DNA from 3 places in the Paenibacillus sp. 11B genome. Region 1 is predicted to be linked to each of the others. Evidence: predicted binding sites of a transcription regulator. Region 1 holds the regulator's gene; each other region holds the start of a gene.
What was found. Region 1 encodes Rex, which represses fermentation and respiration genes when NADH is low (regulators of the CRP and FNR family bind a similar motif). Its sites were predicted from a motif close to TTGTGAAATATTTCACAA; they were not measured.
Positions count from the first base shown of each region.

Region 2: the regulator Rex is predicted to act here: its motif matches at 1,231-1,248, upstream of Q0V21_RS01635 (cytochrome ubiquinol oxidase subunit I).
Region 3: the regulator Rex is predicted to act here: its motif matches at 1,289-1,306, upstream of pflB (formate C-acetyltransferase).

Region 1 is NZ_JAUKNS010000001.1:692,140-694,417, reverse strand. It holds gene dinG (ATP-dependent DNA helicase DinG) at 1-275, shown strand, start outside; gene Q0V21_RS02990 (redox-sensing transcriptional repressor Rex) at 519-1,172, shown strand; gene Q0V21_RS02985 (amidohydrolase) at 1,159-2,278, shown strand, end outside.
Region 2 is NZ_JAUKNS010000001.1:374,910-377,187, forward strand. It holds gene Q0V21_RS01635 (cytochrome ubiquinol oxidase subunit I) at 1-1,067, opposite strand, end outside; gene Q0V21_RS01640 (TlpA family protein disulfide reductase) at 1,596-2,162, opposite strand; gene ccmA (heme ABC exporter ATP-binding protein CcmA) at 2,174-2,278, opposite strand, start outside.
Region 3 is NZ_JAUKNS010000001.1:920,358-922,635, forward strand. It holds gene pflB (formate C-acetyltransferase) at 1-1,208, opposite strand, end outside; gene adhE (bifunctional acetaldehyde-CoA/alcohol dehydrogenase) at 1,955-2,278, opposite strand, start outside.

The sequences.
Region 1 (2,278 bases):
AGAGTGAGCTTTTGCAACAACAGAAGAAAAATCCGTTTATGAAGCTGTCCGTGCCGCAAGCCGTTATCCGCTTCAAACAGGGATTCGGCAGACTGGTTCGTACGGGTAAGGACAGAGGTATTGTGATTGTATACGATACACGTGTCATTGAAGCATATTATGGCAAGTACTTTTTATATTCATTACCAGGTCCCAAAATGGAACACATGCTCACAGAGCAGATGGTTCCTCGCATTTCGGAATGGCTTGAGAGACCAACCGATGAACAGCAATAACAGCTATGCTCTGTAGCTTATATGATTGCATGAAGCCACTATTTGGCGGTAAAATTGAGCAATATCATTCATTCGTTTCATGAATAGTGAGTAAAGCGATTAAAGAAGTAATTTAAGCAATTATCCATTATATAACAAAGAGCATCCTGTTTAATTCAGTCATCTTTTTGCATCGTTTTAGACAGGGTGCTCATTCTTTTCATCTATCTATCTATCGTGGCCTTGGTAAGGGGGAGCAATTGAATGAAATCAGATAAAATTTCGGAAGCCGTGGTGCGAAGATTGCCTGTTTACTTGCGTTATTTGAATGAACTGCATCAGCGCGAAGTCAATACGGTTTCTTCACAAGAACTTGGATTGAGACTGGATTTGAATCCGGCTCAGATTCGTAAAGACCTGGCTTACTTCGGTGACTTTGGTCGTAAAGGGATCGGATATGACGTTTCATATCTCATCGAGAAGATCCGCCATATTCTGAAAATAGACCAGCAGATCAATGTAGCTCTTGTCGGAGCAGGTAATTTGGGACACGCTTTGTCCAATTACAATGCCTACCTCAAAGACAACATGAAGATTGTCGCTGTATTTGATGCCTACGGTCCGAAGATTGGAAGTCAAATTAACAGTCTGACGGTGCAACCGATGAATGAATTAACGGATTCGGTCAAAAAAGATAACATTCGTATAGGGATTATCACGGTTCCGGATACGGAAGCCCAAAATGTTGCCGATCAGTTGATTGAGTCAGGAATTGAAGCGATTCTGAATTTTGCGCCAACGATCCTGAAGACCCCGCCGCATATTCGTATTCATCATGCCGATTTTACGACGGATCTGCTTAGCCTTGCTTATTATTTGGAGAATGGAAAGGACGACGAGGAAGATGACGACAAATAGATGGGTAATTCACAACGGCAAATTTGCCGTCAGTGAGGGCACGAATTGGAAAGTGGTTCAAGGTTATATGGTTGTCGAGAATGACAAGATTGTGCATATTGGTGAGACTTTGCCGGAAGGAGACGAAAGTCTGACAAAGGTGGACGGAAAAGGACTGCTCTTCTTGCCGGGTCTGATCAATACGCATGGTCACGCGGCCATGTCGCTTCTGAGAGGTCATGGAGATGATTTGGCATTACAAGTATGGTTGCAGGAGAAAATGTGGCCAATGGAAGCCAAAATGACGTCTGAAGACGTATATTGGGGCACATCACTTTCCGTACTTGAAATGTTGAAAGGTGGAACAACAGCATTCCTGGATATGTATGATCATATGGATCAGGTTGCAAAAGTGGTGGAACAATCCGGCGTTCGGGCTGCTCTGGCACGTGGGGTAATCGGACTTTGCTCAGCGGAAGAACAACAGCGCAAGCTGGAAGAATCCGCAGCATTTGCCCGTCAATGGAATGGACAAGCAGACGGAAGAATTACAACCGTAATTTCTCCACACGCACCTTACACTTGTCCTCCAGATTACATAGAGAAGCTGGTACAGGTTGCTCATGACCTGAATCTGCCTTTGCATACGCATATGTCTGAAACGCTTCGTGAAGTGGAACAGAACGTGGCTGATTACGGTCAACGTCCGGTTGCACATCTGGAGAAGCTAGGATTTTTCTCCCGTCCATCTCTGGTTGCACATGCGGTACATCTGAATGATGAAGAGATCGAAATTCTTGCATCACATGATGTAGCAGTTTCCCACAATCCAGGCAGTAACCTGAAATTGGCTTCGGGTGTTGCACGAGTACCTGATCTGCTGAAAGCAGGGGTGACCGTGTCCCTCGGAACAGATGGACCAGCAAGTAACAATAACCTCGATATGTTTGAAGAGATGAGACTTGCTGCTTTGATTCACAAAGGTGTGTCCGGTGACCCTACCGCAGTGCCAGCAGGGGAAGCACTTCTGCTTGGAACTTCGTATGGTGCCAAATCCATATTCCTGAACAATACAGGAGCACTGCAAACAGGCATGAAGGCTGACTTCATCGCCTTGAATATTGAAC
Region 2 (2,278 bases), 320 kb from region 1:
CCAAGCAGCCACTTGTTCAGTTCATTGCGCTTTTTCCAGAACACAAACAGGAAATACAGAACCGAGATCGCCAGCAGAGTAAATCCGATTCCAGCCATCAAATCAAACAAGTAGTGAACGAGCAGCGGCGGCCATTCGTCCTTCGGAAACTCCTCCAGTCCGGTTACCTCGGCATTAAAGTCACTAAAGGCCAGGAAGCTGAGCAGTTTCGGCAGGTGAAGAGCTCCTATAATTTCATGCTCTGCATTCAGCCAGCCTAATAAAATCAAATCCGCGCCGCTTTCCGTCTCAAAATGCCACTCTGCCGCTGCTAGCTTCTCCGGCTGATGCTCTGCCAAGAACTTGGCGGACACATCTCCAGCTAACGTGTTCAGCACGCCAAACAGCAGCACCACCGCCATCATGAGGTTCAAGGCTTTTTTGTGGTATGCGGATACCCCTTTTCTCAGCATTGCAAAGGCTGCAATTCCGGCTAACAGGGCAGCTCCTGTCAAATAGGCCGAGCTTAATACATGGAACACCTTGGAAAACGTCGCCGTATTCAGCATCGCCTGTATTGGGTCAACCGCTGTGAATTGGCCTGCCTCCATGACAAAGCCCCCAGGCTGGTTCATGAAGCCGTTCACCGTCGTAATAAAGACGGCAGACATACCTGCCCCGGCAACAATCGGAATCGTCAGCAGCCAGTGAATGTACGGATTTTTGAATCGATCCCACGTATACAAATAAATGCCCAGGAAGATCGCTTCAAAAAAGAACGCGAACACTTCCATAAATAGCGGAAGTGCAATGACGTTCCCCGCCAATTTCATAAAATTCGGCCATACCAGGGCCAGTTGCAGTGATATCGCTGTGCCGGTCACAACACCTACCGCCACAGAAATGACAAACCCTCGTGACCACCTCTTCGCCATTAGTGTGTAGTGAGGATCTTTTTTACGGATCCCCATGAACTCTGCAATAGCGATCATTAGGGGCACACCGACTCCAAGTGTCGCAAAAATAACGTGGAACCCTAGCGTCATGCCTGTCACCAGCTTGCTCCACATCACCGTATCAATTGCCATTCTTTACTGCCTCCTTTCAAACTCTGTTCGATTTTTGCAATGATTTGATGCTTTTAATCATTAGGTCAGTCAGCCCTTGAACTACTTTCAATATCAGGATTGGGCGGCTACGCCATTGGTTCAGAATTGGTTTAAAAAGCGCTCCTCCGATGTTGTATGTATAAAGAGAATTTTTTCACAAAGTTAGTGACGAAGGAGTCTTTGCCCAACCAAGTTCTGAACGAGACCTAATAGTTAAAATTATTATATCTTTGTGAATGAGCAATTCAATCACTGACACGTCTTCGTCCCTAAATGTTCAAGAAAGGATCAACTCTTTCCGACAACTCGGTGAAAAGCGTAAAAAGCACCCAAAGGGGCTATTGATTCATTGGGCAGAACCGTGGTATTGCATTTCATTTCCACTATGGGTGAAAGGTGTTTTCGAAACCCAACCGTTTGCAGTTGTTCTGGCTCTTGTAGCTTACAAAAAAAACAAAAGAAACCGCTCATATAGCGGCTTCTTTTGTTCTTAAATCTTACAAGGTTTCAATTCTTTTGTTGGACGGTGTCCTCCAGCCATTGCTGCAAGGGAATATCCTTGGTCAACTCACCGAGCAAAATGTGACTGAACATGCCTTCCTGATCTATGATCATGGTCGCTGGCAGACCGGTGATGCGATACAGGCCGGAGACCTTTCCGGTCACATCAATGATTACAGGGAAATCGAATTGCTGTTTATTCATAAATTCACGAATGGTCCCCTTCGCTTCCCCTACGTTGACAAACAGGGTCTGCACGTCTTCTTGATATGTCTGAGCGATCTGATTAATCATCGGCATCTCCCTCACACAAGGGGTACACCAGGAAGCCCAAAAGTTAATCATCACAACTTTGCCCCGATAATCGGAGAGCTTCACCTGTTCTCCGGCTGAATTAACGGCAGTAAATTCAGGAGCAACTGCACCGATTTCAATAGCACCGATTCTTTGGGTATCTGATGATAAATTCCCTTGGTAAATTGCCCACGCAGCGGTCAGCAAAGCAGCGATTCCAATCAGGATTGTGATGAAACGTCTTATTCTCGCGCTTTTTTTTGCACTTTTTTTTCCCAATTGATTCACCTTCATTTCAAGCCGAGACTATGATGAAAAGCGGCATGAAGCGACCCAAACTGTTGACGAAAGTCCTCTGTTGAGCCATCTCCTACATTACGTCCTTTGTTCATAAA
Region 3 (2,278 bases), 230 kb from region 1:
AGATCATCATTTTCGTACTGGATGGAGCTCGTTTCGATGGATACTTTTGTACAGTATTGTTTGAACGCTTCCGGAAGCTTGGTGGACCAGAGTACAGTCAGGTTCGGCTCAGGTGCAGGACCAAGGTTGTTCAGGGTGTGCAGGAAACGGAAGCTGTTTTTCGTAACACGGGTTTCTCCATTTACGGACATGCCGCCGATGGATTCGGTTACCCATGTTGGGTCTCCACTGAACAATTCGTTATAATCCGGCGTACGCAGGAACTTAACAATCCGCAGTTTCATTACAAAATGGTCAACCAGTTCCTGAGCTTGTTCCTCAGTTAGCAAGCCTTCTTGCAAATCACGTTCAATGTAAATATCAAGGAACGAAGAAACACGTCCCAGGGACATCGCCGCACCGTTTTGCTCTTTGATCGCAGCCAGGTAACCGAAGTAGAGCCATTGGAACGCTTCTTTGGCGGTTGTGGCTGGCAAGGAAATATCGAAACCGTGCATTTCACCCAGTTGTTTCAATTCCTGCAATGCACGAATCTGTTCGGACAGTTCTTCACGCAGGCGAATGACATCTTCATCAATCACATCGACTTCAAGTGCATTCAGTTCGCCTTTTTTATTCCGAATCAGGAAGTCCACACCATAGAGAGCTACCCGACGATAGTCACCGATGATCCGGCCACGGCCGTAAGCATCCGGCAGACCGGTAATAATGCCTGCTTTACGTGCTGCACGCATGTCAGATGTATAAGCATCAAATACGCCTTGGTTATGTGTTTTGCGGATGTTCGTAAATATATCAATGACGCCTTGTGGCATCTCAAAACCATAAGCTTCACAAGCATCAATCATCATGCGAATTCCACCAAATGGCTGAATGGAACGTTTGAATGGAGCATCCGTTTGAACACCAACAATCTGTTCTTTGGATTTATCCAGATAACCGGGTTGGTGAGAAACAATCGTTGCTGGCGTATTTACGTCAACATCGAGTACCCCGCCGTTATCGCGTTCTTTTTTGGTCAGATCGGAAACGATATCCCATAACTCTTTCGTATTTTGGGTTGCACCTGCAAGGAATGCTTCGTCGCCATAATAAGGTGATAAGTTGCGTACCAGAAAATCATTCACATCTACGGATTTCGTCCATGTTCCTTTGGTAAAGTTTCTCCAGCCTGTTTGTTGTTTGACATCTTTTTCGATCACCGACATAGTAATCCCTCCACAAATTTGGATTTCCGGACACATGACAGGATGCTCACTCGTCTCATCTGTGCCCAGAGCCGCGATTAATGTGATAAATTTCACATGTAAGCCGGAACATGTTCTCTCTACTTGGGAACCGGAACCGCGGATGAATGTCTTTCTTACATTTTCAGTATACGTCTTCGCTCTTTCAGCATCTGTGATTTATATCACAAAGTTTGTGACCATCCTCACTTCACCTTTGCTGTATCCCATTAAACCTGTAAAAACTCACACTTAGCCACTGCGCGGGCAGAACAACTTCCGATCAATGTTCAAACCCGATTTCCCCGATTAAACAATATAATTTGAACGAAAGGTTACGCACACTGGCCACTCCGAGGATAGAACAACCTTCCGATCGCTGTTATCCCCAGATTTTTTTGATTCCCTTTTAAAAAGGTAAAATCCGGGGATAAAGGCGAGCGCTATCGCTTCTTCAGGTTTTTTCTCTCCTCTCCGTTATCGTGTACATGTATGGTTCAAACTATATAGCATTGAAGGTTGAAATCATGCTTGAAAGCGAGCGCTTCGCTTCGCTTCTTCAGTTTTTTCTGCCCTCTCCGTTATGGTGTGAATACCTGGTTCAAAAAGAAACATCACGGATTCCGTGTAACCTTATACCTTCTTACAGAAAAGACGGCAATCGGGGCTCCCCATTTCGGGGAACCCTGAACATATTGCCTCAACCTTAACCAGTTGTTTACTACTCTTTATTCAAACTTGCCGTAGAATGCGTTGCGGTATACATCTGCCAGTTCAGTTACGAGCGGCATTTTTGGATTGGCGGTTGTACATTGGTCCTCGAATGCACGGTCTGCCAGATAGTCGACATGTGCTTCAAAGTCTTTTGCGTCAAATCCGATTTCCTGGAACGATTCTTCAATACCCAATGTTTTGTTCAGTTTGCGAATGGCATTGATGAGACTGGTAACCCCTTCTTCTGTCGTACGTGCAGGCAATCCCAGAATGCGGGCAATCTCGGCATAGCGCTCATCTGCAACAAAGTGCGAATATTTCGGGAACGATGCAAACTT